DNA from 3 places in the Candidatus Photobacterium acropomis genome. Region 1 is predicted to be linked to each of the others. Evidence: predicted binding sites of a transcription regulator. Region 1 holds the regulator's gene; each other region holds the start of a gene.
The links. The regulator MetJ, encoded in region 1, represses methionine synthesis genes. The targets are predictions, from matches to a motif close to TTAGACNTNTANANGTCTAA.

Region 2: a site for MetJ is predicted at 6,339-6,358, ahead of metK (methionine adenosyltransferase). Genes of this name have one in related genera too.
Region 3: a site for MetJ is predicted at 2,884-2,903, ahead of metN (methionine ABC transporter ATP-binding protein MetN). Genes of this name have one in related genera too.

The regions. Positions count from the first base shown of each region.
Region 1 is NZ_CP131609.1:653,297-664,087, forward strand. It holds gene Q7657_RS09705 (SPOR domain-containing protein) at 1-177, opposite strand, end outside; gene cytR (DNA-binding transcriptional regulator CytR) at 338-1,360, opposite strand; gene priA (primosomal protein N') at 1,546-3,747, opposite strand; gene rpmE (50S ribosomal protein L31) at 4,016-4,228, shown strand; gene Q7657_RS09725 (malic enzyme-like NAD(P)-binding protein) at 4,445-5,692, shown strand; gene metJ (met regulon transcriptional regulator MetJ) at 5,769-6,086, opposite strand; gene Q7657_RS09735 (O-succinylhomoserine (thiol)-lyase) at 6,385-7,551, shown strand; gene Q7657_RS09740 (bifunctional aspartate kinase/homoserine dehydrogenase II) at 7,551-9,965, shown strand; gene Q7657_RS09745 (PadR family transcriptional regulator) at 10,126-10,692, opposite strand.
Region 2 is NZ_CP131609.1:939,337-950,127, reverse strand. It holds gene serA (phosphoglycerate dehydrogenase) at 1-2, shown strand, start outside; gene Q7657_RS11205 (oxidative stress defense protein) at 78-791, opposite strand; gene mscS (small-conductance mechanosensitive channel MscS) at 998-1,882, opposite strand; gene fbaA (class II fructose-bisphosphate aldolase) at 2,194-3,270, opposite strand; gene Q7657_RS11190 (phosphoglycerate kinase) at 3,432-4,595, opposite strand; gene epd (erythrose-4-phosphate dehydrogenase) at 4,692-5,738, opposite strand; gene metK (methionine adenosyltransferase) at 6,416-7,570, shown strand; gene Q7657_RS11175 (SprT family zinc-dependent metalloprotease) at 7,724-8,209, shown strand; gene Q7657_RS11170 (endonuclease) at 8,336-9,109, shown strand; gene rsmE (16S rRNA (uracil(1498)-N(3))-methyltransferase) at 9,257-9,988, shown strand; gene gshB (glutathione synthase) at 10,007-10,791, shown strand, end outside.
Region 3 is NZ_CP131609.1:1,124,037-1,134,827, forward strand. It holds gene tsaA (tRNA (N6-threonylcarbamoyladenosine(37)-N6)-methyltransferase TrmO) at 1-66, opposite strand, end outside; gene Q7657_RS12085 (MetQ/NlpA family lipoprotein) at 169-984, opposite strand; gene Q7657_RS12090 (methionine ABC transporter permease) at 1,027-1,713, opposite strand; gene metN (methionine ABC transporter ATP-binding protein MetN) at 1,703-2,737, opposite strand; gene gmhB (D-glycero-beta-D-manno-heptose 1,7-bisphosphate 7-phosphatase) at 2,998-3,552, shown strand; rRNA gene Q7657_RS12105 (16S ribosomal RNA) at 4,011-5,561, shown strand; tRNA gene Q7657_RS12110 (tRNA-Ile) at 5,635-5,711, shown strand; tRNA gene Q7657_RS12115 (tRNA-Ala) at 5,757-5,832, shown strand; rRNA gene Q7657_RS12120 (23S ribosomal RNA) at 6,170-9,059, shown strand; rRNA gene rrf (5S ribosomal RNA) at 9,145-9,260, shown strand; tRNA gene Q7657_RS12130 (tRNA-Asp) at 9,392-9,468, shown strand; tRNA gene Q7657_RS12135 (tRNA-Trp) at 9,506-9,582, shown strand; gene Q7657_RS12140 (GMC family oxidoreductase) at 9,691-10,791, opposite strand, start outside.

The DNA of each region.
Region 1 (10,791 bases):
ATCAGTGCCAGATAGGAAGAATAAACCAGAGATCAGTCCAAACACTAAAACAACAGCAGTAACGGCCCATTTGGTAGGAAAACCAGAAGGAGCAGGGGCTTTTTTACGACTAGGACTACTTTTCTTATTTGCCGGTTTCGGCGAGCGTCCGCGCTTTACATAATCTTTAGTGGCCACGATGATAGACAAATACGTTGAGAGAAGGACAGGCCTCTATGTTACAAATTTGGAATGAGACTGACTAGTTTTTATCACTAATAAAGCAAGGGTTAAGGTCAGGAGCGTGCAAAAACTGTGAACTTATGGTTATTTCATAAGCTCACAGCCTTTTTTACTACTAGCGTGATGGTGGCGCGGCACTTTCACGGATCACTAACTTGGCATCGAGCAGACGAGAGCCAGCTTGAACTTCTTTACCTTTGAGGACTTCAAGCAGCATTAACATGGCTTGACGACCGATTTCGTAACGAGGCTGAGAAACCGTGGTTAATGGTGGGTCGCAATATTCGGCAAATTGAATGTCATCAAAGCCGACAATAGAGATATCTTGCGGTACACGCAGACCTAAACGTTTTGCTTGCTGCATAGCACCAATGGCCATCACATCAGAATGACAGAATAGAGCCGTTGGTGGTTCTGGTAATGATAATAGTGCCGTCACTGCACGGGCACCTGCTGCAAAAGTAAAGTCACCTTTTACGGTATAAGCAGGGTTTAGCGTAATACCGCCACGACGCAAGGCTTGTTGGTAGCCTTGATGACGGAATTGAGATAATGGTGCTTGATCAGGACCAGTAATTTGCGCGATACGCTTATGGCCCATTTGAGTCAGATAATTAACCGCTTCAAAGGCTGCGGTGAGGTTATCAATATGGATAGTTGGCAATTCAAGCTCTGGCGCATATTCACATGCCATGACTAGTGGAGGCAGGTTCTTTTGCTCTGGCTTACTAACATCGAAAGGTAGATCAGTACCGAGCAGTAGCATGCCATCAGCTTGTTTGGTGAAAACGAGATTCACGAATGAATTTTCACGTTTTTTCTGTTGACCACTATCACCAAGTAATACTAAGTAACCATACTCCATTGCAGCTTCTTCAATACCGCGAATAATTTCAGTGAAGTAAGGGTCACAAATGTCTGGAACGATAGTTACGATAGTTTTTGACTCATTGCGACGTAAATTACGCGCAAGCGAGTTTGGTGAATAGCCAGCTTCCATGACAGCCTGCTCAACTTTTTTACGGGTTGAGGCAGATACTTTTTCCGGATTCATCAACGCACGAGAAACGGTTGCAGTTGAGACTCCGGCTAGCTGGGCAACATCCTTCATTGTCGCCATATTGCTTTCCTCTTTTATCTATATCTCTCTTATTATGCGGCTGGTGGATTCAGTGTCAAAGTAACAACGATAACAACCAACCAAGCAGTAACTGACTGAAATATGTCAATCCTATTCATATTGTAGAATGTATGAATAGGATTAAACATGCTCCAATTAGCATTAATTACATTCGCTATGTGAGCCTTGTCGCATTGTTTGTTTTAAGTTAAATCTTGCGGCTCAACATCAATCGACCAGCGTACCTTTTTTGCTAACGGTAACAATTGGATAGCGGGTTTCGCTATGCTTAAAATCTGTTGTAATGCTTTACGGTTCGGGGTTTGTAAAATCAATTGCCAGCGGTAACGCCCAGCACGACGAGCCAATGGTGCAGGATTTGGCCCCAATACGCAGCAGTCCTGATCGTAGACTGGGCTTGATTCAAAGATCCCACGAATTTGTTGTAATAATTGACACACGGTATCGCTGTCATTGGCTTCTGCTCGTACTAACACTAAATGAGTGTAAGGAGGTAGCATGGCTTGTTTGCGCTCGGTTAATGCCGCTTGCGAGAATACGCCATAGCCTTTATGTAGCAGTGACTGTAAAAGCTGATGATCTGGGTGGTGGGTTTGTAATAATACTTCACCGGGTTTGCTTGCACGTCCTGCACGTCCCGCTACTTGAATAAAAAGCTGTGCTAAACGCTCTGATGCACGAAAATCATTACTAAACAGCGCACTATCGACATCAATTAAGGCGACCAATGTGACATTCGGAAAGTGGTGACCTTTCGCCAGCATTTGGGTACCGATCAGAATTTGGTATTCGTTATTTTTGATCGCTTCAAGGTAGTTTTCTAACGCCCCTTTACGACGGGTACTATCGCGATCAATACGCACGGTCTTAAATTCAGGAAACAGGGTTGCTAATTGATTTTCAAGTTGCTCAGTACCTACACCAACAGGCAGCAATTGGGTTGAGCCACATTGTTCACATTGCGGCATGATAGGGCGCTGTGTTGCACAGTGGTGGCAGCGTAATTCCCCCGACTGTTGATGTAAGGTGTAGTACGCATCACAACGAGGACATTCTGCAATCCAGCCACATTCGTGACACATCATCGCTGGCGAGAAACCTCTGCGATTAAGAAATAACATCACTTGATTGCCTGCATTTAAATGTTTTCGCATCTCGGCAATCAGTGGTGCAGACAATCCCGCATCAAGGTATAGGCCTTTGACATCAATCACCCCATGACGCGCTAATTGAGCATTACCCGCACGTTTGGTCAGGGTTAAATGATGATATTTTGCGGTTTTCGCATTATGTAAGGTTTCCAGTGCTGGCGTTGCAGAGCCTAATACAACTGGAATGTTTTCTTTGTTAGCGCGCATCACGGCTAAATCGCGGGCATGGTAGCGCAGGCTATCTTGTTGTTTGTAAGAGGCGTCATGCTCTTCATCGACAATGATGATGCCTAAGTTGGCAAATGGGGTGAATAATGCTGAGCGAGTACCAATGATGATCCCGGCTTGGTTATCACGACCAGCGAGCCATGCCGCCATACGCTCGCTGTCGTTGAGCCCTGAGTGCACTGTCTCTAGTGGCACATTGAAGCGACGACGAAAGCGGTTAATCGTCTGCGGGGTTAGGCCGATTTCTGGCACTAGAATAAGGGCTTGTTTACCTGCCGCCAGTACAGGCTCTAACAAGTTAAGATAAACTTCGGTTTTGCCTGAGCCTGTGACACCTTGAAGTAGATAACAACCAAAATTCGGATTGCTGTTAACGGTGGCAATTGCTAAGGCTTGCTCTTCATTTAAGCGCGGTTTTTCTTCTGTAACTGCAAAGTTCTGGTGCCAATTTTTATCTTTTTGCTGCTGTTGTTGCTCGATAATCCAGCCCTTATTGCTAACAGCTTTTAAGGTTGCAGAGCTGACATCTTCATTTAATAAGCTGTCATGACTCACAGGACCATTTTGTAATAAACGCAGTAGCTGAGCTTGTTTGGGAGCACGGGTGAGACCGTTAAGCGGTTGTGCTTTACCTGCTTCCGTTAGTGCCCAAAATTTTAACGTCGCTTGTGATGCTTCACGCCCTTTACGTAGCAGCGCAGGCATGGCATTGGCAAGGGTGTCACCAAGTGGATATTGATAGTATTGGCTTGCCCATTTAAGCAAATCGAATAATGGCGGCATCCATAGCGGTGCTTTATCAATGACTTTCTGTACGGCTTTGAGTTGCTCGAGTGGAAAGTCGGAATGATCGGTCAGTGCTGTCACAATCCCTATTAATCGCTGGCGACCAAATGGCACCTGTACACGTCCTCCGATCACAGGCATGTCATCAGATTTAATTAGATAATCAAAGGTTTTATCTAGCGGAACAGGAAGGGCCACACGGGCGATGTTTGGGATCATAATCTACTGCAGTCATTGAGCGTGTAGTGAATAATACCAGACCGAGTGAAACTCGATAAGCCTTGTTAAGAACGAGAAGGGGAAGTTGTCTAAGATCAGAGAAGAAATACAGCGCTGAAAAAGCCTTCTCTCTGTTGATCTCCGTGAGATGATTGATTATTATACGCCGCCTGATTTGTCGCATAATGTGGCAAGATATTTTTTAACGACGTGTGGTGCCCGGCTTTGGATCGGGAGAGCGACACGGCCTTAATTTTGAGGTTATCCCATGAAACAAGGTATTCACCCAGAGTACACAGCAGTAAACGCACGTTGTTCTTGTGGCAACACTTTCGTATTTAACTCTACTATGGGTAAAGACATCAACCTTGATGTATGCGACAAGTGTCACCCATTCTACACTGGTAAGCAACGTCAAGTTAGCTCTGGTGGTCGTATCGACAAATTCAACAAGCGTTTCGGTGCGCTTTCTAGCAAGTAATCATTTGCCAGATGAATTTAGAAAAAAGGGATGCGTAAGCATCCCTTTTTTTATGTCTTTATAAAATACTCTTGGTATAACTGTTACTTAAATGTATTACTCTTGTTCTTCGTGAGCTGGGAAATTGATACTTAATGGCATATTATTTAATAACAAATACGAATTACACATGTAGTTTGCCATTATAAATGTCAGCGCTGAGGCTCAAATATCACTATGACTGAAGACTTCCGTCAACAAGCTCTCGATTACCACTCACTTCCTGTCCCAGGGAAAATTTCTGTTGAACTGACCAAGCCTGCTAATACGGTTAATGATCTTGCGCTCGCATATAGCCCAGGTGTGGCTGAGCCCGTAAGAGAAATCGCCCAAGATGCTGATAACGTCTATAAGTACACAGCGAAAGGCAATATGGTTGCGGTGATCACCAATGGTACTGCGATTTTAGGTTTAGGTAATTTAGGCCCACTGGCTTCTAAACCTGTTATGGAAGGAAAATCGCTACTGTTTAAACGTTTTGCCGGTATTGATTCGATTGATATTGAAGTCAAGCATCGCACGATTGATGAGTTCGTTGATACGGTGGCTAATATTGCTGACACGTTTGGCGGTATTAACTTAGAAGATATTAAAGCGCCAGACTGTTTTGAGATCGAGCAACGCTTAATTGAGCGCTGCAATGTCCCTGTCTTTCATGATGATCAACATGGTACTGCCATTGTTACAGCGGCAGGTATGCTAAATGCATTAGAGCTTCAAGGAAAAACGATCGGTGAAGCTGTGATTGTGTGTTTAGGCGCAGGCGCAGCAGCGATTGCTTGTATGGAGCTACTTATTAAGTGCGGCGCGCAGCGTGAGAAAATCTACATGCTGGATCGCAAAGGGGTCATTCATACCCGTCGTGATGACATTAATGAATACAAACAGCTGTTTGCCAATAATACTGATAAGCGCACCTTAGAAGATGTGATTGCAGGCGCTGATATTTTCGTTGGCGTATCAGGACCGGACTTATTAGCTCCTGAAGCTCTGGCATTAATGGCTGAAAACCCGATTGTGTTTGCGTGTTCAAACCCCGATCCTGAAATTAAGCCTGCATTGGCACATCAAGTTCGGCAAGACTTAATTATGGGAACAGGGCGCTCTGATTATCCTAATCAGGTGAATAATGTTTTATGTTTTCCGTTTATTTTCCGTGGTGCATTAGATGTGCGTGCGAGCCAAATTAATGATGAAATGAAGTTGGCGGCGGTAAACGCAATTCGTGAATTAGCGAAAGAGCCAGTACCGCAATCGGTATTGGATGCATCTGGTGTATCGCACTTAGCATTTGGGCGAGAGTATATTATTCCAAAGCCAATGGATCCGCGTTTATTACCTCGGGTTGCAAAAGCGGTAGCACAAGCGGCGATTGACTCAGGTGTTGCACGTATTGAAATGCCAATGGGTTACATGGAAGTGTAGTTCAGCAACTCGCTATTTTAATAAATAAAAACCAGCCATGCAGCTGGTTTTTTAGTATACATAGTCAGTAATGAAATTATTCATTAATGTCGTCGTAGCTGATCCCCATTTCATCCATTAGCGCTTTCGCTTCTGCGGGTAGATCATCTGGGCGATCTTTACGAATATCGTCATCCGTTGGTAATGGCTGACCTGTGTAAGCATGAAGGAAAGCTTCACAAAGTAGCTCACTATTGGTCGCGTGGCGTAGGTTGTTCACCTGACGACGAGTACGTTCATCAGTAAGAATTTTAAGCACCTTCAATGGAATCGAAACAGTAATTTTCTTTACTTGTTCGTTTTTCTTACCGTGTTCTGCGTAAGGGCTAATATATTCGCCATTCCACTCAGCCATGTTTTACCTTCTCAGCGATATTGGGTTAATGATGTGGTAACAGGAGCGACACCCTCTGTTAGCAACGGGATTGTAGGGCGGCGATATTACGTCAACATCGCGGTTTTGTCCCGTATTGAACAGAAAAATAACACTAAGGTGAGCACTGTTTTTTTGTTATGGCTGAATTTTAGCGGGATTTACCGCCATAAGCAAAGACATATAGACGTCTAGATGTGTTGACGTCTTGTTTTGTTGTGGTTAAAGTTGTTATAAATTTATTATTTGGGATCAAGCCTCCCCGACAAGGAATGTTATTATGAGTGATAAGCGACTGGCGACAATTGCAGTGAGAACAGGCATCGATAGTGATTCACAGTACCATGCTGTCGTCCCACCGATTTATTTAACATCGACCTATAGCTTTCCTGCTTTTGGGGAAGTGCCACAATATGATTATTCTCGCTCAGGTAACCCAACCCGTAATACGCTTGCTGATGCATTAAGTGAATTAGAAGGCGGTGCTGGTGGCGTGGTGACCAGTTGTGGTACGGCGGCAATGAATTTATTGGTAACGGCATTACTTGGCCCAGATGACTTAATTGTGGCTCCTCATGATTGTTATGGTGGCACCTACCGTTTATTTAATACTCGCGCTAATAAAGGTGACTTTAAGGTCGAGTTTGTCGATCAGTCCGATCAAGAAGTACTGGCTGCTGCGTTAGCGAAAAAGCCGAAATTAATCTGGGTTGAAACTCCATCAAACCCTCTAGTGCGTGTGGTTGATATCACCGCACTGTGTCAGCAAGCCAAAGAAGTTGGTTGCTTAGTCGCCGTGGATAACACCTTCCTTTCTCCTTTACTGCAACAGCCTATCGCACTAGGTGCAGATTTTGTTGTGCATTCAACCACTAAATACCTTAACGGACACTCAGATGTGGTCGGTGGTGTGTTGATCTCTAAAGATGCCGATGTTGCAGAAAATATCGCATGGTGGGCAAACTGTATTGGTGCGACTGGAGCCCCATTTGATGCTTACTTAACCTTGCGTGGACTAAGAACGTTAGCACCACGAATGAGAATGCATGAAGAAAATGGTGTGGCAGTGCTGGGGTATTTACAACAGCAAGCTATGGTTGGGACGATTTATCACCCAAGTTTGCCATCGCACCCAGGACACGATATTGCCAAGCGTCAGCAAAAAGGCTTTGGCTCAATGATGAGTTTTGAATTCGCGGGTAGCCAAGCGCAGTTGGAAGTGTTCGTGAAAGAATTAAAACTGTTTTCATTGGCAGAATCATTAGGTGGAACAGAGAGTTTAATTGCCCATCCATCAAGCATGACTCACCGTGCAATGTCTGATGAAGCACAAGCAGAAGCGGGTATTTCGACGTCACTGTTACGTCTTTCTGTTGGCTTAGAAGATCCCCGTGACTTGGTGGCAGATTTAGAGCAAGCCTTTAATCTGGCTGCGGAGGCGCATTAATGACTCAAGCATCACGCCAATTACATAAATTTGGGGGTAGTAGCTTAGCTGATCCTGAGTGCTATCGCCGAGTGGCTGATATTCTTGCTGAATATTCAGATACTAATGATCTCATTGTGGTATCGGCAGCAGGAAAAACGACTAACCAATTAATATTATGGCTAGAGCAATTAGAGATAGATGGACGTCAAGCACATGAAACCTTGTTGTCGCTTCGCAGCTATCAGCAACAACTTATTGAAGCCTTAATTGTTCAACCAACAGCTGAATTATTGATCCAACAGTTGCATGATGATTTAGCTACCATTGCCCGCTATGGTGAAAGTGCTATTAACCGAGCAGAGCGGAGTACGATCCAAGGTTTTGGTGAGGTGTGGTCTGCTCGCTTATTAGCAGCACTTTTGAGCCAACGTGATCTTGCGGCAAAATATTTGGATTCTCGTTTATTTTTACGAGCAGAGCACGCTGCACAACCTGAAGTGGATAGCCGAGCTTCAAAACCATTACTCCAACAGCAAATTGCACAACATAACCATCATCGTTTAGTGATCACCGGGTTTATGGCACAAAATACCCAAGGTGAAACCGTTTTATTAGGTCGCAATGGTTCTGACTATTCAGCGACGATCATCGGTGCGTTAGCTGATGTTGTAAAAGTAACGATCTGGAGTGATGTTGCTGGGGTGTACAGTGCCGATCCTCGCAAAGTGAATGATGCGTGTTTATTGCCTTTGCTAAGACTAGATGAAGCTAATGAGTTAGCCCGTTTGGCTGCTCCCGTATTGCATAGCCGCACTTTACAGCCAGTAGCACAAAGTGCGATTGATTTGATGCTGCGTTGTAGCCATCAACCAGAATCAGGTTCAACCCGAGTTGAACGCGTATTAGCTTCAGGGCGTGGCGCTAAGATTGTTTCTTCATTAGATGATGTGTGTCTCATTGAGGTTGATGTTCCTCGTGGGATGGATGTTGAGCATGTGCAAGAAGATCTTGAACGTTTACTTTCACGTCATCAGTTAGTCCCACTGGCACAGAGCCTTGAGCTGAGTAAAGGCCGTATTATGCTGGCTTATACTCATGAAGTCGTCAATGGGGTACTTAGCTTGCTGCAAGACAGTGGTATGCCTGCCGAATTACGTTTACGTGAAGGTTTCTCAATGGTGGCTGCTGTGGGAGCAGGGGTGACCAATAATCCTATTCATTGCCATGGCTTTTATCAGCAGTTAAAAGGCTTGCCTGTAGAGTTTATGACTGAAGCAGAATCTGGGTTGAGTCTGGTTGCTGTACTACGTCAGGTTGAAACAGAGCCGTTAGTTAAAGGTATTCACCAAGCATTATTTCAAGCACAAAAGCGTGTTGGTTTAGTGCTCTGTGGTAAAGGCAATATTGGCAGCCGCTGGCTAGAATTGTTTGAGCGAGAAAAAGCTGCGCTAGAAAAACGTCACGGCATTAGTTTTACCTTGATTGGCGTGTTAGATAGTCGTCGTCAATGGGTTAACTTTGATGGCATTGAGCCACAATTAGCATTAACTCAATTTGAGCAAGAAGCGATTGAATATCAAGATGATGAGCTCTTCTCTCAGATTGCTAATGCTGATTATGACGATGTGATAGTCCTTGATGTGACTGCAAGTTGTGAGTTATCAAAACGCTACCCTGAAATTGCCGAGCATGGTTTGCATTTGATTTCTGCTAATAAAGTTGCGGGCTCGGCAAGTAGCCAAGACTACCATGCAGTGATTGACGCCTTTGCTAAAAGTAGTCGTCATTGGCTTTATAACGCAACTGTTGGCGCAGGATTGCCGGTGAATCATACCGTCCGTGATTTACGTGAAAGCGGTGATCAGATCATTGCGGTATCCGGTATTTTCTCGGGCACACTGTCATGGCTGTTTCAGCAATATGATGGCAGTGTGCCTTTTTCTGAATTGGTCGAGCAAGCGTGGCAGCAAGGCTTAACTGAGCCGGATCCTCGACATGATTTAGATGGCAGTGATGTGATGCGTAAGCTGGTGATCCTTGCTCGTGAATCAGGTCTTGATATTGAGCCTGAACATGTGAAAGTAGAAAGCTTAGTGCCTGAAGCGTTGGCTTTGCTGCCTGTTGAACAGTTTTTTGAACAAGCGGCTTTGTTAGATGAAATCCTCGCTGAGCGCTTAGAAAGCGCCCGTGAGGAAGAGAAGGTATTACGTTATGTGGCGCGCTTAGATCGTCACGGTAAAGCCCATGTAGGAGTTGAGGCATTAGCTCAAGAGCATGCGTTAGCGAATTTACTGCCTTGCGATAATATCTTTGCGATTGAAAGCCATTGGTATCGCGATAACCCATTAGTGATCCGAGGCCCTGGTGCTGGGCGCGATGTTACCGCTGGAGCATTGTTATCAGATATTAACCGCTTAGCTTCTCTACTTTAACCGTGACATATCATAGTTAGAAGCACTTAACAGAAAGCCTGCACCAGCAGGCTTTTTTGTGCGCTTTATTTATCGTAAATAGCAATGAACGCCTATTAATAAATGACATAAAAAAACCGCCGTAAAAACGGCGGTTTATTATTAGTCATGGATAAGGTGCTTAGTAAATAGCAACAGGGCTATTATCTGCATCCATATCTTTTAGTTCTGCAAGTACTTCTTCAGCCCAGTCAATCCACGCTTGACGGTTATGTAAACCACGACGAAGCGTTAAACGATCTAGACGCTGTTGGCGATCCATTGATTTGTAATCGCTAAAGTGGAGCTTTTCTAGTTCTTTGTAATGACTGATCAGGGTGTGAGATTCATCGATCAATGCAGCTAATTGTTGTTGCATTGGTAGTGAATTGTGAACACCACAAACGAGTAGTTTTGCTGAAAACTCATCACGAGTAGTTGGATTGCGTGCTGGCTCTTCGAACCAATTAAATAGTGCTTGGCGACCCGCATCGGTGATGGCATAGACTTTACGATCCGGTTTACCTTCTTGAGGCTCGAGGCGACATGTTACTTGATCGTTAGCAGCCATCTTATTTAGTTCACGATACACCTGTTGGTGGCTCGCTTTCCAAAAGTAGCCAATACTATGAGAAAACTCTTTTGTTATATCATAACCCGTTGCTTCTCGATTGCTTAGCACGGTTAAAATTACGTGTGGTAGTGACATCTCTTCTATCCGTTAAATACGTCAAATAAAAACAACAACCAAACTTGATTACTAACGCTTCGTAATGGCGTTTTTTATTTATAATCTTAAGGTCTTACA
Region 2 (10,791 bases), 290 kb from region 1:
AGTTACAGCGTGAATAAATAGTAAAAAGGAGAGCATCAGCTCTCCTTTTTTATTCCAGCAGCTAAAAGCAATTGTGATTACTTAGCGAGCTTGAAAATCACATTCACACTATCAGAGATAACAATGTTGTTCTCACTGTAGCTTTGGTTAATCGCAGCGGAGTCTTGCATCGCACCACCAGCATAATTAGCCATACGATACGGCATTGGACGAGAAGCCGTGTTGTAATCAATTTGCCATACACCTTCAACTTTATCGCCGAAGCCTTTTGCTAACGATGCAGCTACTTCTTTCGCATTAGCAATCGCTGCTTGACGTGCTTCTTCTTGGTATTTCTTCTGATCTTTCACTTTCAAGGTGATATTGTTGATCTGATTAATACCATCACCTAATGCACCATCAAGGTAAGTGTTTAGATTCTCTAATTTGTATACCGTCACAACCACATTGCGGGTTGCTTTAAAACCTGTAAATTCTGGCGCTTGATCTTTAGGGTAGCGATACTGCGCAGATAACGAAATATTAGCACTGCTAATATTCTTACGTTCAACTCCCGCTTTGGTTAGACGTTCAATAAATTTAGTGACCGCTTCATCAGCCGCTTGTTTTGCTTCTGACGCTGTTGGCTTGGTTGCGACAACATCAACCGAGAATACTGCCATATCAGGCTTTACTACTACTTCACCGCGCCCTGTAGTTTCCAAATGAGGAAATGGCAAATCAGCAGCCATTGCGCCCGTTGACATCAATGCACTGGTAGTTAATAAAAGAGCTAATAGTTGTTTCTTCATTGGAAATCCTCATTGGCAACAACATTCGTTTCTTTATCTTAGTTCTGAGATAAATCACTTACGAATGTTTGACCACTAAAAAATGAAAACTATCCCTTAAGACCATTAATTTTGAACATTGTTCCTTTATATATTTCTCTCACCATTTTAGCGATAAAAAAATGGAGCCCAAAGGCTCCATTTTCTTCATCGTGATACTTTAAAAATTAAGCATCAACTTTGTTTAGGTGAACATCCATTTGTGGGAATGGGATTTCGATACCTTCTTTATCAAGCTCTTCTTTGATCGCTTGGTTAAGATCGAAGTATACAGCCCAGTAATCAGGCGTGTTAACCCATGGACGTACCACGAAGTTCACAGAAGAATCTGCTAGTGCAACAACACCGATTGTTGGCTCTGGATCTTTAAGAACGCGAGAATCTGCATTAACAACACGAGTAAGCACTTCTTTTGTCTTTTGAAGATCAGCTTTGTAAGAAACACCGATCACAAGATCAATACGACGTGTCGCATTACGTGAGTAGTTTGTAATTGGGTTACCAATAATAGATGAGTTTGGTACAACTACTGTTTTATTGTCAGGAGTACGTAGCTCTGTAGAGAAGATTTGGATAGATTCTACGGCACCAGACACACCCGCAACTTCTACGAAGTCGCCAGATTTGAATGGACGGAACGCAACGATCAAAACACCTGCAGCAAAGTTAGATAGTGAACCTTGAAGAGCAAGACCAACAGCAAGACCTGCAGCACCGATCACAGCAACCACAGAGGCTGTTTGTACACCGATACGGCTTAAGGCTGCGATTAATACGATAACAAATAGTAGGTAACGAACTAGGCCGTGAATAAACTCAACAACCGCATTATCCATATCTTTCTTACGTAATACTTTAGCAACTGCGCCAGCAACTGCTTTAACGATCATATTACCGATAAATAGGATTAGCAGTGCTGATACAAGATTCACTGCATATTGGATCAGTAGATCTTGATTATCACTTAACCAGTTGCCAGCGTGAAGTACGCTGTCAGTTAATGAGTTATCTGAAATTTTGTCGACAACCTTGTCAGTAACGCTCTCAGTCATTGAAGTGCTCTCTCTTATAATTTACTTAAAATATAAATTCATAGAGCAAGTCGTAGGTCAATGCACTACGACTTACACCATTGAATAAACTTCCTATAAAACACGTAAAACGGTCGCCTTACGCATATCAGAATTCTGGACGCTAATTATTCCTGCTTTTGATATTAAATAGCTACTAAAAAAAGAAGATATTTACATAAATTAACTTAAATATCACTAAAGAACCATTTAAGTACAAGCAATTAGCAAATACAAAAAAAAAGTCCGCCGAAGCGGACTTTTTCACATTTTAGCTTTGCTAAGTCGTTCGATTATAGAACGTCGATAGCGTTAAGGTCAGCAAATGCTTTCTCAAGACGAGTAACCATTGAAGCTTGACCAGCACGTAGCCATACGCGTGGATCGTAGTACTTCTTGTTTGGTGCATCAGGACCAGTTGGGTTACCGATTTGACCTTGTAGGTAGTCGTGGTTCTCAGCTTCGAACTGACGGATACCATCCCAACATGCCCACTGAGTATCAGTATCGATGTTCATTTTGATAACACCGTAGCCGATTGACTCTTGGATTTCAGCTTCAGTAGAACCTGAACCACCGTGGAATACGAAGTTTAGAGAGTTAGCTGGTAGACCAAACTTCTCTGAAACGTACGCTTGAGAATCACGTAGGATAGTTGGAGTTAAAACAACGTTACCTGGCTTGTAAACACCGTGTACGTTACCGAAAGATGCTGCGATAGTGAAACGTGGGCTGATTGCGCTTAGTTTCTCGTATGCGTATGCAACGTCTTCTGGAGAAGTGTAAAGCTCAGAAGCGTCCATGTGAGAGTTATCAACGCCGTCTTCTTCACCACCAGTACAACCTAGTTCGATTTCTAGTGTCATGTTCATTTTAGACATGCGCTCTAGGTACTTAGCAGAGATTTCGATGTTCTCTTCTAGAGACTCTTCAGAAAGGTCGATCATGTGAGAAGAGAATAGAGGCTTACCAGTTTGAGCGAAGAACTCTTCACCAGCGTCTAGTAGACCGTCGATCCATGGAAGAAGCTTCTTAGCTGCGTGGTCAGTGTGAAGAATTACAGGCACACCGTAAGACTCAGCTACAGCGTGAACGTATTTAGCACCAGCGATTGCACCAAGGATTTGTGTACCTTGACCGTCTAGTTTAAGACCTTTACCAGCGAAGAAACCAGCACCACCGTTAGAGAACTGAACGATTACTGGAGACTTAACTTTAGCCGCAGCTTCAAGTACTGCGTTAACAGAGTCAGTACCGATACAGTTAACTGCAGGTAGAGCAAAGTTGTTTTCTTTAGCTACAGCAAAAACTTTCTGTACGTCGTCGCCAGAAATAACACCAGGTTTTACAAAATCAAAGATCTTAGACATAACAATAGTCCTATTATTTACTTTGTTGTCTGTGAAAAAAATTCTTATGCAAACGTTTGCGATAGTGATGTATTTTACTTAAACAATCATGCTATCACAAACATTTAAACGTGGAAGAATGGCTATATTTCAGAATAAATCAGACTTCCACGTGAAATAAATTATGCTTTAGCGCGAGTCTCTAGCATTTCAACTGCAGGAAGTTTCTTGCCTTCAACGAACTCAAGGAACGCACCGCCACCAGTAGAGATGTAAGATACTTTATCTTTAATGCCGTACTTGTCGATAGCGGCTAGTGTGTCACCACCACCAGCTACAGAGAAGCCAGCAGATTCTGCGATTGCGTTTGCAACAACTTCAGTACCTTTACCGAATTGCTCGATTTCGAATACGCCTACAGGGCCGTTCCAAAGGATCGTTTTTGCGTTCATGATGATGTCAGCAAGTGCTTGAGCTGAATCAGGACCGATATCTAGTACCATGTCGTCTGCAGCGATATCAGAAGCTGACTTGATTGTCGCTTCAGCTGACTCAGAGAACTCTTTCGCACAAACAACGTCAGTTGCTACTGGGATGTTAGTGTTCGCCATTAGCTCTTTAGCTGTTGGGATTAGGTCTGCTTCGTACAGAGACTTACCTACATCGTTACCTTCAGCAGCGATGAATGTGTTAGCAATACCACCACCAACAACGATTTGGTCAGCAATCTTAGATAGTGACTCAAGAACAGTTAGCTTAGTTGATACTTTAGAACCACCAACGATAGCAACCATTGGACGCGCTGGGTTGTCCATTGCTTTACCTAGTGCTTCAAGCTCACCTGCTAGTAGAGGACCAGCACATGCTACTGGTGCAAACATACCAACACCGTAAGTCGATGCTTGTGCACGGTGAGCCGTACCGAATGCATCCATTACGAATACGTCACAAAGTGCAGCGTATTTCTTAGATAGTTCGTCTTCGTTTTTCTTCTCGCCCTTGTTGAAACGTACGTTTTCAAGAACAACAAGCTCGCCTGCGTTTAGCTCAAGACCGTCTAGGTAGTCTTTTGCTAATTTAACGTCACAATCTAGAACGTCGTTTAGGTAGTTAACTACAGGCTGTAGAGAGAATTCTTCTGCGTATTCGCCTTCCGTTGGACGACCTAGGTGAGAAGTAACCATTACTTTAGCGCCAGCTTCTAGGCAACGCTTAATTGTAGGAAGAGATGCAATGATACGTGCATCTGAAGTTACTTTACCGTCTTTTACTGGCACGTTTAGGTCAGCACGAATAAATACACGCTTACCAGCTAGGTCCAGATCAGTCATCTTGATTACAGACATGTTTTGTCCTCTCAACATTATTAAAAATAAAAGTTCATAAAATTGACAGCCCAGCGTTATCAATGTTCAACGCCAAACCCAGTAATTCTTACTATTTTACTTTTCAGCATCCGTGTTTTCGGTTGCATGCATTGCTAACGCTGTATCCAACATGCGATTAGCAAAGCCCCATTCATTATCACACCACACCAACAACTTAATTAAATGCTGGTTGCTTACCCTTGTTTGGCTACCATCGACAATCGCACTATGGGGATCATGATTGAAGTCGATTGATACTAAAGGTGCTTCGGTGTAATCCACAATACCACTTAATGTACAACGAGACGCATTTTTTAATGATTGATTTATGTCATTAACTTTCACATTTGTTTTAACTGTGACACTCAAATCCATAGCAGTGACATTAATTGTGGGCACCCTCACAGAAATGGCCTCAAATTTGTCAGAAAACTTCGGAAATATACGACCGATTCCAAGATGTAGTTTGGTATCAACAGGAATAATAGACTGGCTTGCAGCGCGAGTTCGGCGTAAATCAGAGTGGTAGGCGTCGATCACTTGTTGATCATTCATCGCGGAATGAATCGTCGTGATGGTCCCAGATTCAATACCAAAGTTGTCATCAAGCACTTTGATAATAGGGACGATACAGTTAGTTGTACAAGAGCCGTTGGAAACAATGCGGTGTTGGGATGTTAATTGCTGATGATTAACACCATAAATAACAGTGCAGTCGATATCTTTGCTAGCAGGATGGGAAAATAACACTTTTTTAGCGCCCGATGCGATATGCGCTAAACCGTCATCACGAGAACCATATTTACCGGTACAATCTAAAACAATATCAACATCGAGGTCGTGCCAAGGCAGTAATTTTAGATCCGGTTGATGAAGAATACGGATTTGATCTTGATGACCATTTTCGTGAGCAATAAAAAGGTGCTCCTGATCATGGCTGACAGGATTACGAAAACGTCCATGGCTAGAATCGAACTGAAGTAAGTGCGCCATTGCTTCTGGCTCAGCTAACTCGTTAACTGCCACGACGTTAATGTGATGATATTTGCCGCTTTCATACAATGCGCGAAGCACACTGCGACCAATGCGACCGAATCCATTTATTGCGACTTTTAGTGTCATATCCGTGCTACAAAAATACTAAGCGGCGTTAGTGTATACCAAGCCCGTTAGAGAATCACCATAATTGTGATATCTCTCACCAACCAGCTATAAAAACCAATATAACCAAACACATAAAGATTATTCGTCATGCGAATATAGTTATAAGCTATAGCTTAACCAAGCTACCACTATGCTATTTTCGCTTTATGTCGATATAAAAATTTCACTCAATTGTCACTCAACTATCGCTGTTAAAAAGTACGAATCCTTCAAGATGTGATTCATTTTTATCTTAATTTTCCCTGTTATCGCTTTTTCGCAATCTAAGCATTAAACACCTGTAATATGCTCACCTTCCATGTAGATATCGAAATCGCAATTTTTTATTACATTTTTATCTTATTTACTGTTTTCTTATGCTCACCCCAGCCCTATAAAAACAATAACCAACTGTTATAAAACAAAATAAAACTTATTTATCCATCTTAAATATCATCAATTTCAACGCTGCTATAGCACCATCATCATGAATTAAAGCAAAAACCCTAATATCACTAATGTTGATTTTTTCCGCTTTAACGTTATTATGGACGTCTAGACGGAAGTAGCTCTATACATGTAAACGTACATATAGCTATATAACTGCGTTATAAACGCGACCGTGCGACTAAATTCAAAGATAAGTGAGACTACCGATGGCAAAACATTTATTCACTTCTGAGTCGGTATCAGAAGGTCATCCCGATAAAATCGCAGATCAGATTTCAGATGCAGTATTGGATGCAATTCTTGAACAAGATCCTAAAGCGCGTGTAGCTTGTGAAACTTACGTAAAAACCGGCATGGTAATGGTTGGTGGTGAGATCACAACGTCAGCTTGGGTAGACATCGAAGAGCTAACACGTGAAACAGTACGTGAGATTGGCTACGTTCATTCAGATATGGGCTTTGATGCTAACTCTTGTGCAGTAATGAATACCATCGGTAAACAGTCTCCAGATATCAACCAAGGTGTTGATAAAACAGATCCTAAAGAGCAAGGTGCTGGTGACCAAGGTATTATGTTCGGTTACGCAACTAACGAAACTGAAGTATTCATGCCTGCGCCAATCACTTACTCTCACCGTTTAGTTCAACGCCAAGCGGAAGTTCGTAAGAACGGCACACTACCTTGGTTACGCCCTGATGCAAAATCTCAGGTAACGTTCGCTTATGATCAAGGTAAGATCGTGGGTATTGATGCAGTTGTACTTTCAACTCAGCACAGCGATTCAATCTCAACCCCAGATCTACGTGAAGCGGTAATGGAAGAGATCATCAAGCCGGTACTTCCAGCTGAGTGGTTAAACAAAGAGACAAAATTCTTCATTAACCCAACCGGTCGTTTCGTTATCGGTGGTCCAATGGGTGACTGTGGTCTAACAGGTCGTAAGATCATCGTTGATACCTACGGCGGTGCAGCACGTCACGGTGGTGGTGCTTTCTCTGGTAAAGATCCATCAAAAGTTGACCGCTCTGCAGCATACGCAGCACGTTATGTAGCGAAAAACATCGTTGCAGCTGGTATGGCAGATCGTTGTGAAATCCAACTTTCTTACGCTATCGGTGTTGCCGATCCAACATCTATCATGGTGGAAACATTTGGTACTGAAAAAGTAGCACATGAGATCATCATTGAAGCAGTACGTCAGCACTTCGACCTACGTCCATACGGCCTACAAGAAATGCTAGATCTTCTACAGCCTATCTATAAGAAGACAGCAGCTTACGGTCACTTTGGTCGTGAAGAATTCCCTTGGGAAAAAACAGACAAAGTGGCTGCACTTCGCGATTTCGCAAACATTAAGTAATACACTTAATACTGCACAAAAAAGGACGCTTAGGCGTCCTTTTTTATTGCCTGTGCGCTGTCGAGCCTCGGTCAAATGCTAGAGTTTCAAGCTCTCGCCAGCCCTTTTTGTTCGGTGTATAGTGCAGCTCTATATAGTAAAGAACGAGTAACAATGAATTCACTGCAACAACAAGTTATCGAGCGTGTCGAGCATGCTATTAAAACCGCAAATCAACGCTTAAATAAACGGTTAAAAATGCCAACCGTCACTTTCACCCAACGAGGAAAAATTGCCGGTAGCGCACGTCTACAAAGCTGGGAAGTACGCTTTAATCCTATTTTATTAAAAGAAAATACCGATGCTTTTCTCAATGAGGTGGTACCACATGAAGTGGCGCATTTAATTGTGTTTAAACTGTTTGGACGAGTAAAACCGCACGGTCGAGAATGGCAATTGATCATGCGAGAAGTATTTCAAGTTGCACCTAGAACCACTCATAGCTTTGATGTCAGCTCTGTTGCCGGTGAGACTTATCTTTATAAATGCAGCTGTAGCGAATACCCATTAACCATCCGTCGCCATAACCGTATTTTACGTGGTCAAGCCACCTATCACTGTCGTCGATGTCGTGAAGTCTTAGTGTATTCGCCACAGTAAAGTGCTATTTACTATTAAACTTTCAGCTAAATAACCACAACATAGTTACAAATATCTGCGACACACTTCTCAAAGAGAAAAATATCAGTAAGCTAGTGATACGATACTTTTCTATTGAGCACACTGATGAAGCGTGTATTTACCAGCTTAGCCATTGCGCTGTTATTTCCTGCTGTCGCACAGGCAACCCCTTATCATGCCAATCCTTTAGGCAACAACAGCAACGACTCTTTCAGCAAAGCAAAAAAAATTATGCAGAAAGAGATCTATATTGCGCCCCAAGATATGAAGACCATTTATTGTGGTGCCGATTTTAACAATCAAAAATATGTAACGTTACCTTCTGGGTTTAGCACTGAAGTCTATAAAAAACGTGTTAAACGTTGGGAAGCAGAGCACATCGTGCCAGCGGAAAACTTTGGTCGCGCATTTAGTGAATGGCGTGAAGGTGCAGCCGTTTGTGTCGATAGCAAAGGAAAAGCATTTAAAGGTCGTAAATGTGCTGAAAAAGCAAATAAAGAATATCGCTTTATGCAATCCGATCTTTACAACTTATATCCAGCAGTCGGTGCTGTGAACGCAGCACGTCAGAATTACAACTTCGTTATGCTACCAAGTACCAGTAGCAAAAATTACCGTTCGTTCGGTAGCTGTGACATGATCATCGATAAAAAAGATCATGATGCTCAACCACCAGAGCGCGCGCGTGGTGTGATTGCCCGTACTTACATGTACTTTGAAGCGGTCTACCCTAAATACAAGATGAGTAAACAACAACGCCGATTAATGGATGCTTGGGATAAGCAATACCCAGTCACCAAATGGGAATGTCAACGCGCTGCTAAGATTGAAAAAATCCAAGGTAACGTTAACCCTATTCTTGCGAGCCGTTGTTCATAACAGCATCTTTTACTTAAACGCACTTTAGCGTTCAAAAACGCGTTATGTGTAAATAACGCGTTTTATTTCACCTCGAATAATTGGCGAACAGAGCATCCATGTTAAGATTCGTCATTACTCTTTTTTTATTGCATAGATGACCGCATTATGAGAATTCCACGTATTTATCATCCAGAATCTTTACCTTCTCAAGGCAAGGTAATGCTCAGTGACGATGCAGCTAACCATGTTGGCCGCGTTATGCGTATGCAAGCAGGTCAAGAACTTCTAATGTTCGATGGCAGTGATGCAGAGTTTCCTGCTGTGATCACTAACGCCAGCAAAAAAAGCGTTGAAGTTGAAATTCAATCTCGTGTGGAACATAGCGTTGAGTCACCACTGAATATCCATTTAGGTCAGGTGATTTCACGTGGTGATAAAATGGAATTCACCATTCAAAAATCAGTGGAATTAGGTGTAAGCACTATTACCCCACTGATTTCTGAACGTTGTGGCGTTAAATTAAATGCTGAGCGTTTTGAAAAGAAACTCGACCAATGGCAAAAGATCGCCATTGCTGCCTGTGAGCAATGTGGTCGTAACGTTGTGCCAACCATTCGTCCAGTGATGAAACTGGAACAATGGTGTGCTGAGGAATATGATGGATTAAAGCTTAACTTACATCCTCGCGCTAAATATTCCATTAATACCCTGCCTACACCTGTGACTAATGTACGTTTACTGATTGGTCCTGAAGGCGGTTTATCAGCTGAAGAAATCGGCATGACGGAAGAATATAAATTTGATGAAATTTTGCTGGGTCCTCGTGTACTACGTACAGAAACCACAGCAATGACAGCCATCACCGCACTACAAGTACGTTTTGGTGATTTAGGCTAATTAGATTAGGAGAACACAATGATCAAACTGGGTATCGTGATGGACCCTATCGAGTCTATCAATATCAAGAAAGATTCAAGCTTTGCCATGATGTTAGAAGCTCAACGTCGTGGTTGGGAAATTCATTACATGGAAATGAATGATCTTTCGTTAGAGCAAGGCAAAGCAATTGCTCGTACTCGTGTGGTAACAGTACAACAAGATCCTGAACACTGGTTTGATTTCCACAGCGAGCAAGAGATTGAATTATCAGATCTTGATGCTGTGCTAATGCGTAAAGATCCTCCGTTTGATACTGAGTACATCTACGCGACTTACATCCTTGAACGTGCAGAAGATAACGGTGCTCTAATCGTTAATAAGCCGCAAAGCTTACGTGACTGTAATGAAAAGCTATTTACGGCATGGTTCCCAGAGCTAACGCCAACCACTATCGTGACGCGTCGTGCAGAGAAACTAAAAGCGTTCCACCAAGAGCACGGTGATGTGATCTTAAAGCCACTAGATGGCATGGGCGGCTCTTCAATTTTCCGTGTGATGAAAGGCGATCCTAACGTTTCAGTGATCATCGAAACCCTGACTAACATGGGTCAAAACTACTGTATGGCACAAACCTTCGTGCCTGATATTAGTAATGGTGATAAACGAATTTTAGTGGTAGATGGCGAACCAATGCCTTACTGCTTAGCACGTATTCCTGCCAAAGGTGAAACTCGCGGTAACCTAGCTGCCGGTGGTCGTGGTGAAGCTCGCCCTATTAGCGAAACAGATCGTAAGATCGCAGAAACAGTTGCACCCGTACT
Region 3 (10,791 bases), 470 kb from region 1:
AGGAACTGCAAATTTTTCTTTATAAGGGGAGAGGATAATACCGATAGGATCAATGCTATAAGACATGAAATGAAGCCAGCTAAGAAGTCAAAAGAGCTGAGAATATAACATAAAAAAGGGTAGGTGCTGAGACCTACCCGATAAGTGTATGGTTATAAAACGCTGAGATTACCAGCCTTTAACCACACCACCATTGAAGATGTTTTTCGCTGAGTTATAGACATCTTCAGATTGGTATGCTTGAACGAATTTCTTCACGTTTTCCGCATCTACATTGTTTGCACGAGAGACAATCAGGTTCACGTATGGCGATTCTTTATCTTCTACAAACACGCCATCACGCTCTGGTGTTAAGTTAATGCTACTTGCGTAAGTGGTGTTGATGATCGCCAGTGCTACATCATCAAGTGAACGTGGAAGTTGTGCCGCTTCTAGCTCAACAATCTTCAGATTTTTCGGGTTTTCAACAATATCTAATACAGTTGCTGTTAAACCTGAACCGTCTTTTAGCTTAATAAGGCCTTGCTGTTGAAGTAGTAACAATGAACGACCAAGGTTAGTTGGATCGTTTGGTACAGCTACTTTGTCGCCCTCTTTTAGCTCATCAACAGTTTTAATCGAGTTTGAGTAACCTGCGATTGGGTAAACGAATGTATTACCTGCAACAGCAAATTTGTAACCACGATCTTTAATCTGCTGATCAAGGTATGGCTTATGTTGGAATGCATTGGCATCAATTGAGCCTTCTTCTAGTGCCGCATTTGGTGATACGTAATCAGTAAAGGTCACAAGCTCAACATCAAGACCATATTTCTCTTTTGCTTGTTTTGCCGCAACTTCAGCAACTTGCTCTTCGGCTCCTGCCATGACGCCAATTTTTACCTTGCTGTTATCAACCACGGCTTCTTTTTCACCACAGCCTGTTAATGATAGGGCTGCTGCAACACCGGCAAGAGCAAAAACATGTTTTAGATTAAACGCCATACAACTTCTCCTTAAAATGGGGTTTTCCTTAAAGTGTTTTGATTATCGATGATCAACACGTTTTACGAGGTAATCACCGACAGATTGAATAATTTGTACCAGTACGATCAGAATGACGACAGTGATAGCCATCACAGTGCCATCAAAACGTTGGTAGCCATAACGAATACCTACATCACCTAGACCGCCGCCACCAACGGTCCCCGCCATCGCTGAATAGCTCACTAAAGTAACTAAGGTGATCGTAACCGCATTAATGATGCCCGGTAACGCTTCTGGCAATAGTACTTTCTTAATGATCTGTAGCGGTGTTGCTCCCATAGATTGGGCTGCTTCCACGAGGCCAGATGGAATTTCTAACAATGCCCCCTCTACTAAGCGAGCAATAAAAGGAATAGCCCCTACCGCTAAAGGTACAATTGCTGCTGCAGTACCAATTGAGCTACCGACTACAAAGCGGGTAAAAGGAATGATGGCAACCAGCAAGATAATAAAAGGAATAGAGCGACCGATATTGACGATAATGCCAAGGATGTTATTAACAACGGTATTTTCTAATAAGCCATTCTTCTTAGTTAAGTGAAGGGTAACACCCAGCGGAATACCAATAACAAAACCAATTAGCCCTGATACAAACACCATGGTTAATGTCTGTCCCAGTGCTTCAATAAGTAAATCAATCAGGCGGGTATTTTGTTGCCACCATAGGGTTAAATCATTAAGCGACATAGCCAAGTACCTCAACATTCACTTTATTTTGACGAAGAAAATCAACCGCATTATCAACGGCGGTGTGATCGCCAAAAAATTCTGCCAGCATCAATCCAAACTTCACACCGCCTGCGTAATCCATATCAGAGCTAAGAATGCTGATATCTAAGTTAAACTTACGGGTTACTTGGCTGATCAATGGGGCATCTACAGAAGCACCAGTGAACTCTAAACGAATCAGAGGGAATGAGTTTTCAACTTGAGTTGGAGTCATACGTGCTTGGTAATCAGCAGGAATCGACAGATCTAATGTTGAGCGAATAAAGTCTTTAGCTAATTCAGTTTTAGGATGTGAGAAAATATCACCAACCGATCCTTGTTCCACTAATTTACCGCCGCCGATAATCGCTACTTCACTACAGATACGTTTCACCACATCCATTTCATGAGTGATCAGCAAAATAGTCAGATTGAGCTTACGGTTAATTTCTTGAAGTAGTTCAAGAATTGAATGTGTGGTTGCTGGATCTAATGCGCTGGTGGCTTCATCACACAGTAGCACTTTGGGATCGGATGCCAATGCACGTGCAATCGCAACACGTTGCTTCTGACCACCACTTAAATTTGATGGGTAACTTAAGTGTTTATCTTCAAGCCCGACTAAAGCTAAGAGCTCTGTCACTTTTGCTTTAATCGTTGATTTATCAGTATTGGCAAGCTCTAGCGGCAAAGCAACATTATCAAAAACTGTGCGAGATGAAAGAAGGTTGAAATGTTGGAAAATCATGCCGATTTTACGGCGAGCTAAAGTGAGCTTCTGATTAGATAGGGTAGTGAGATCGACACCATCGACAATCACTTGCCCATTAGAAGGGCGCTCTAACAAATTAACACAACGGATCAGAGTACTTTTACCTGCGCCCGATGAGCCAATAACCCCGAAGATAGTTCCTTGCTGAATCGTAAGGTTGATATCGCTTAATGCGTTAATAGCCTTATCGCCTTGATAGAAGACTTTATTGAGTTGTTTTATTTCTATCATTGAACGTCCTGCTCCTAGATAAAACTATTGGATGATATTAAATATCTATTGTATAAATTTACGGTCGATTGTTTTAATGGTGTTAAATAAGCAATCATCCTGTGATTCTGATGCTATGTTCTATCACAAAAACTGTCAATAGCTATTTTTACGTCTAGACGTCTAAATAAACTCCTACCAATGAGTTAGTGAATAACGAGTACTTTTCACTATTAACTCGTGCCATAATCTAAGAAATTGTGATTTATGAGGGCTAACCTTTGGCCAAACCTGCAGTCTTTATTGACCGTGATGGCGTAATTAACGTTGATCATGGCTATGTACATACCGTTGATGATTTCGAATACGTCGATGGTGTGTTTGAAGCATGTAAAAAATTAAAAGAGATGGGCTACCTATTAGTATTGGTAACAAACCAATCAGGTATTGCTCGTGGTATGTTCACTGAAGACGAATTTCTATCTTTGACAGAATGGATGGATTGGAACTTTGTTGATAATGGTGTTGAGTTTGACGGTATCTATTACTGCCCACACCATGCAACAAAAGGTCAAGGTGATTACTTACAAGACTGTAATTGTCGTAAACCAAAACCAGGCATGTTTATCTCTGCCCGTGATTTCCTCAAGATTGATATGGCAAAGTCAGTCATGATTGGTGATAAAGCAGATGATATGAAAGCAGCAGCTGCTGCCGATGTTGCCGTTAAGGTATTAGTGCGTACAGGTAAACCAATCACCGAAGAAGGTGAAGCATTAGCAAACGTCGTATTAGACAGCATTGCAGATGTTCCAGCTTGGTTAGCACAGCAATAATGTCCATCGAATCTTGCTAAAGATGATTGAGAAATTGAGAAAAGCAGCGTTTTGACGCTGCTTTTCTTTTTTAGAGCTTCAAAATGTCTGCGTTAGTGAAAAAACACCCTATTTTGTGATTGTTGTTTGAAAAATGGACAAACGATTGCGGTTGAAGAAAAAACCTTAAAAAAACTATTGTCAGCAAAAAAAATATTCCTATAATGCGACCTCACTGACACGGAGCAAGCCACTGGCAAGCAACGTAATCAGTATTGTTCTTTAACAATTTGACCATGCAATCTGTGTGGGCACTCGTTGAATGATTAGTCAAAAGATTTATCAATGATACTAGTGACCAATACGATAACTTTTATTTAATAAGAGAAGTCGGCACAGTCAATTCATTCATCATTTATGATGAATTAACAGTATTCATTGAGCCGGTCGCCTTTTTACAAGAGCGGCCAACAAAACTTTAATTGAAGAGTTTGATCATGGCTCAGATTGAACGCTGGCGGCAGGCCTAACACATGCAAGTCGAGCGGCAGCGACATGATAGAAGCTTCGGTGGAAATTATGGGCGGCGAGCGGCGGACGGGTGAGTAATGCCTGGGAATATGCCCTGATGTGGGGGATAACTATTGGAAACGATAGCTAATACCGCATAATCTCTTCGGAGCAAAGAGGGGGACCTTCGGGCCTCTCGCGTCAGGATTAGCCCAGGTGGGATTAGCTTGTTGGTGAGGTAATGGCTCACCAAGGCAACGATCCCTAGCTGGTCTGAGAGGATGATCAGCCACACTGGAACTGAGACACGGTCCAGACTCCTACGGGAGGCAGCAGTGGGGAATATTGCACAATGGGGAAACCCTGATGCAGCCATGCCGCGTGTATGAAGAAGGCCTTCGGGTTGTAAAGTACTTTCAGTAGGGAGGAAGGCAGTGTCGTTAATAGCGGCATTGTTTGACGTTACCTACAGAAGAAGCACCGGCTAACTCCGTGCCAGCAGCCGCGGTAATACGGAGGGTGCGAGCGTTAATCGGAATTACTGGGCGTAAAGCGCATGCAGGCGGTCTGTTAAGCAAGATGTGAAAGCCCGGGGCTCAACCTCGGAACAGCATTTTGAACTGGCAGACTAGAGTCTTGTAGAGGGGGGTAGAATTTCAGGTGTAGCGGTGAAATGCGTAGAGATCTGAAGGAATACCGGTGGCGAAGGCGGCCCCCTGGACAAAGACTGACGCTCAGATGCGAAAGCGTGGGGAGCAAACAGGATTAGATACCCTGGTAGTCCACGCCGTAAACGATGTCTACTTGGAGGTTGTGGCCTTGAGCCGTGGCTTTCGGAGCTAACGCGTTAAGTAGACCGCCTGGGGAGTACGGTCGCAAGATTAAAACTCAAATGAATTGACGGGGGCCCGCACAAGCGGTGGAGCATGTGGTTTAATTCGATGCAACGCGAAGAACCTTACCTACTCTTGACATCCAGAGAACTTAGCAGAGATGCTTTGGTGCCTTCGGGAACTCTGAGACAGGTGCTGCATGGCTGTCGTCAGCTCGTGTTGTGAAATGTTGGGTTAAGTCCCGCAACGAGCGCAACCCTTATCCTTGTTTGCCAGCACTTCGGGTGGGAACTCCAGGGAGACTGCCGGTGATAAACCGGAGGAAGGTGGGGACGACGTCAAGTCATCATGGCCCTTACGAGTAGGGCTACACACGTGCTACAATGGCGTATACAGAGGGCTGCCAACTCGCGAGAGTGAGCGAATCCCATAAAGTACGTCGTAGTCCGGATTGGAGTCTGCAACTCGACTCCATGAAGTCGGAATCGCTAGTAATCGTGAATCAGAATGTCACGGTGAATACGTTCCCGGGCCTTGTACACACCGCCCGTCACACCATGGGAGTGGGCTGCACCAGAAGTAGATAGCTTAACCTTCGGGAGGGCGTTTACCACGGTGTGGTTCATGACTGGGGTGAAGTCGTAACAAGGTAGCCCTAGGGGAACCTGGGGCTGGATCACCTCCTTACCTAAAGACTTAACTGTTGAATGCAGTGTCCACACAGATTGCTTGGTTAATAGTAAAGAACGCAAAAAGACTTGGGTCTGTAGCTCAGGTGGTTAGAGCGCACCCCTGATAAGGGTGAGGTCGGTGGTTCAAGTCCACTCAGACCCACCACTTTCTCTTAGATGAAAGTGGCGGTTTTAAGTCTTTTATATCGTTGGGGTTATAGCTCAGCTGGGAGAGCGCCTGCCTTGCACGCAGGAGGTCTGCGGTTCGATCCCGCATAGCTCCACCACTCTTTAAACACATTCTCTTGAGTGTTTTTAAAAAGTGGTTATCTAACGATAAACACAATGCTCTTTAACAATCTGGAAAGCTGACTAGTAAATTCAATCGAATAGATTGATTTATAGTTTTCATCGAAAGATGAAAACGAGTTCTCAAAAACAAACACATTCAAGTGTCTGTTGTTTGCTTTCACTTTTTAAAAGTGAAGACAAATAATGGAGTCCGGCGAAAAACCAACGTTTAATACTTTCTTGATCGAAGTGTTAGACATAAACCTTGGTTGTTTGACCAACTTATTTCACTTTTTAAGTGAAGACTAAGAGTGAAACCTCTTGGGGTTGTATGGTTAAGTGACTAAGCGTACACGGTGGATGCCTTGGCAGTCAGAGGCGATGAAGGACGTATTAACTTGCGATAAGCCCAGATGAGGTAGTAAAAACCGGTGACTCTGGGATTTCCGAATGGGGAAACCCACTTACATAAGTAAGTATCGTGTTGTGAATACATAGCAGCACGAGGCGAACCGGGGGAACTGAAACATCTAAGTACCCCGAGGAAGAGAAATCAACCGAGATTCCGGCAGTAGCGGCGAGCGAAACCGGATTAGCCCTTAAGCTAGTTTGATGTTAGGTGAAGGTTCTGGAAAGTTCCGCGATACAGGGTGATAGCCCCGTAACCGACAACATCTTATCAGTGAAAACGAGTAGGACGGGACACGTGTTATCTTGTCTGAATATGGGGGGACCATCCTCCAAGGCTAAATACTCCTGACTGACCGATAGTGAACCAGTACCGTGAGGGAAAGGCGAAAAGAACCCCTGTGAGGGGAGTGAAATAGAACCTGAAACCGTGTACGTACAAGCAGTAGGAGCCCACTTGTTGGGTGACTGCGTACCTTTTGTATAATGGGTCAGCGACTTAATTTTAGTAGCAAGGTTAACCGTTTAGGGGAGCCGTAGGGAAACCGAGTCTTAACTGGGCGAATGAGTTGCTAGGATTAGACCCGAAACCGAGTGATCTAGCCATGGGCAGGTTGAAGGTGAGGTAACACTTACTGGAGGACCGAACCGACTAATGTTGAAAAATTAGCGGATGACTTGTGGCTAGGGGTGAAAGGCCAATCAAACTCGGAGATAGCTGGTTCTCCCCGAAAGCTATTTAGGTAGCGCCTCGGACGAATACTACTGGGGGTAGAGCACTGTTAAGGCTAGGGGGTCATCCCGACTTACCAACCCTTTGCAAACTCCGAATACCAGTAAGTACTATCCGGGAGACACACGGCGGGTGCTAACGTCCGTCGTGAAGAGGGAAACAACCCAGACCGCCAGCTAAGGTCCCAAAGTTATAGCTAAGTGGGAAACGATGTGGGAAGGCTCAGACAGCCAGGATGTTGGCTTAGAAGCAGCCATCATTTAAAGAAAGCGTAATAGCTCACTGGTCGAGTCGGCCTGCGCGGAAGATTTAACGGGGCTAAGCTATACACCGAAGCTGCGGCAATGAAGTTTTACTTCATTGTAGGGGAGCGTTCTGTAAGCCGTTGAAGGTGAGTTGTAAAGCTCGCTGGAGGTATCAGAAGTGCGAATGCTGACATGAGTAACGATAAAGGGAGTGAAAAACTCCCTCGCCGGAAGATCAAGGGTTCCTGTCCAACGTTAATCGGGGCAGGGTAAGTCGACCCCTAAGGCGAGGCCGAAAGGCGTAGTCGATGGGAAACGGGTTAATATTCCCGTACTTCTTATAATTGCGATGGAGGGACGGAGAAGGCTAGGTGAGCCTGGCGACGGTTGTCCAGGTCCAAGTATGTAGGCTGATGGTTTAGGCAAATCCGGACCATCTTAAGGCTGAGATACGATGTCGAGTCACTACGGTGATGAAGTCATTGATGCCATGCTTCCGGGAAAAGCTTCTAAGCTTCAGATTATAAGAAATCGTACCCCAAACCGACACAGGTGATCAGGTAGAGAATACCAAGGCGCTTGAGAGAACTCGGGTGAAGGAACTAGGCAAAATGGTACCGTAACTTCGGGAGAAGGTACGCTCCTAGCGGTGATGAGACTTGCTCTCTAAGCTGCCGGGAGTCGCAGATACCAGGTGGCTGCAACTGTTTATTAAAAACACAGCACTGTGCAAAATCGAAAGATGACGTATACGGTGTGACGCCTGCCCGGTGCCGGAAGGTTAATTGATGGGGTTAGACTTCGGTCGAAGCTCTTGATCGAAGCCCCGGTAAACGGCGGCCGTAACTATAACGGTCCTAAGGTAGCGAAATTCCTTGTCGGGTAAGTTCCGACCTGCACGAATGGCGTAATGATGGCCACGCTGTCTCCACCCGAGACTCAGTGAAATTGAAATCGCAGTGAAGATGCTGCGTCCCCGCGGCTAGACGGAAAGACCCCGTGAACCTTTACTATAGCTTGGCACTGAACATTGACCCTACATGTGTAGGATAGGTGGGAGACTGTGAAATAATCGCGCTAGCGGTTATAGAGTCGTCCTTGAAATACCACCCTTGTATGCTTGATGTTCTAACGTCGACCCCTTATCGGGGTTACGGACAGTGCCTGGTGGGTAGTTTGACTGGGGCGGTCTCCTCCCAAAGAGTAACGGAGGAGCACGAAGGTGGGCTAATCACGGTCGGACATCGTGAGGTTAGTGCAATGGCATAAGCCCGCTTGACTGCGAGACTGACAAGTCGAGCAGGTGCGAAAGCAGGTCATAGTGATCCGGTGGTTCTGAATGGAAGGGCCATCGCTCAACGGATAAAAGGTACTCCGGGGATAACAGGCTGATACCGCCCAAGAGTTCATATCGACGGCGGTGTTTGGCACCTCGATGTCGGCTCATCACATCCTGGGGCTGAAGTCGGTCCCAAGGGTATGGCTGTTCGCCATTTAAAGTGGTACGCGAGCTGGGTTTAGAACGTCGTGAGACAGTTCGGTCCCTATCTGCCGTGGGCGTTGGATGATTGAGAGGGGCTGCTCCTAGTACGAGAGGACCGGAGTGGACGAACCGCTGGTGTTCGGGTTGTGTCGCCAGACGCATTGCCCGGTAGCTAAGTTCGGAATCGATAACCGCTGAAAGCATCTAAGCGGGAAGCGAGCCTCAAGATGAGTCATCCCTAGACCTTTAAGGTCTCTAAAGGGTTGTTGAAGACTACAACGTTGATAGGTCGGGTGTGTAAGTGCTGTGAGGCATTGAGCTAACCGATACTAATTGCCCGTGAGGCTTAACCATACAACACCCAAGGGGTTTTATACGGACTCCAAGAACACTTGAACGTGTGTTTGAGAATCAGCTTTCTAAGATTGTAACGAATTTGCTTGGCGACCATAGCATTATGGACCCACCTGATCCCATGCCGAACTCAGTAGTGAAACGTAATAGCGCCGATGGTAGTGTGGGGTCTCCCCATGTGAGAGTAGGACATCGCCAGGCTTCAAATTTCACTTTTAGCTAATAGCTGGAAGTTATAAAATTAGATATCTATTTGAACTATGGATATCGCATGTGGTGTTATCGCTCTTAGCCATCCATGGCTTCGCGATATTAGAACATCCATGTTCGTCGGAGCGGTAGTTCAGTTGGTTAGAATACCGGCCTGTCACGCCGGGGGTCGCGGGTTCGAGTCCCGTCCGCTCCGCCACTTTATTTAGACACAGTTAAGTCTTTAAAATAACTACAGGGGTGTAGCTCCAATTGGCAGAGCAGCGGATTCCAAATCCGCGTGTTGGGAGTTCGAATCTCTCCACCCCTGCCATCTTCGAAAGCCTCGTCAGAAATGACGAGGCTTTTTTGCATTTGTGTTTCAGAAAAAAGCCTCAGCAATAAAGTTGAGACCTTAATTATTTGAAGAAATATGCTGAGATTAATAGTTCAGTGAATCTTCTGTGATAACATCTGCGGCTTTTTCGCTAAGCATATAAATGGCAACGGCTGGAAAGAAACCTGGGATTTTTGGGAAGACACTGGCGTCTACAACTCTTAATCTCTCTGTGCCGTGGACTTTAAAATTACTATCGAGCACAGCCATAGGATCGCTTGCTGAACCAATCTTTGCCGTACAAGATGCATGGTGTCCCCATGATTCATTCATAATAAAGTTCTGTATTTCTCTATGCGTATCGACATGTCTACCTGGCCACACTTCTTTATGGTAAACCTTGCCGAAGGTGAGATTGGTTGAATGCTGTGCTGTACGTCGTAATAGTTGAACTCCTTTCATGATTGCTTTGAGATCTTCGTAGTGTTGATTGCTTGGCAGAACGCCAGCTTGGGGATCTCCAAAGTATTTGAAGTTAATGATCGGTGTATCGAGAGGATCGGCACTGCGAAGAGAAACGGTACCACGGTTATTACTGTGTCCTTTTAAGATCAACCAAGTATATTGGTTATCAGGATCAAAGGTATGGTTACTGTAGCCAGGATAATAGCCTTTAAATGTTCCTCCTAACGCAAACATGTATAGATCAGGATCTAGCTGTTCTATCGCATTATTAATGGCAATTTTATTACCATGGATATCATAGCGTTGTGACTTGGTAACCATGCTGATCAACGCACCGGGTTGGGTGTAAACGCCTTTTTGATGATGTTCCCAATTGTAGTGGCAATGATCTTTATGATCGGGATTGTAATTACAGTTACGTAATGCAGGGAAGTTGAGTGGACCAAAATCAAAGATCCAAAAACGGAGCCTTTTCTCAAAAACAAGAGGGACTTCGTAACGATCTTGTAGGTTTTTACCAACTCCTGGCAGATTGACGGTTACGGGAATATTGTGTCGTGCCAGCTCATTACGATCACCTATACCTGATAACATCAGTAACTGAGGGGTATTAAATGCGCCTGCTGATAAGATCACTTCTTTATTTGCACGGTAATAGGTTGGGGCGGGAATGATGCTATTACCTGAGTTTCGATCTGCTTTATAAAGGTGTGCACCGTGCAAGACTTCAATACCTTCTGC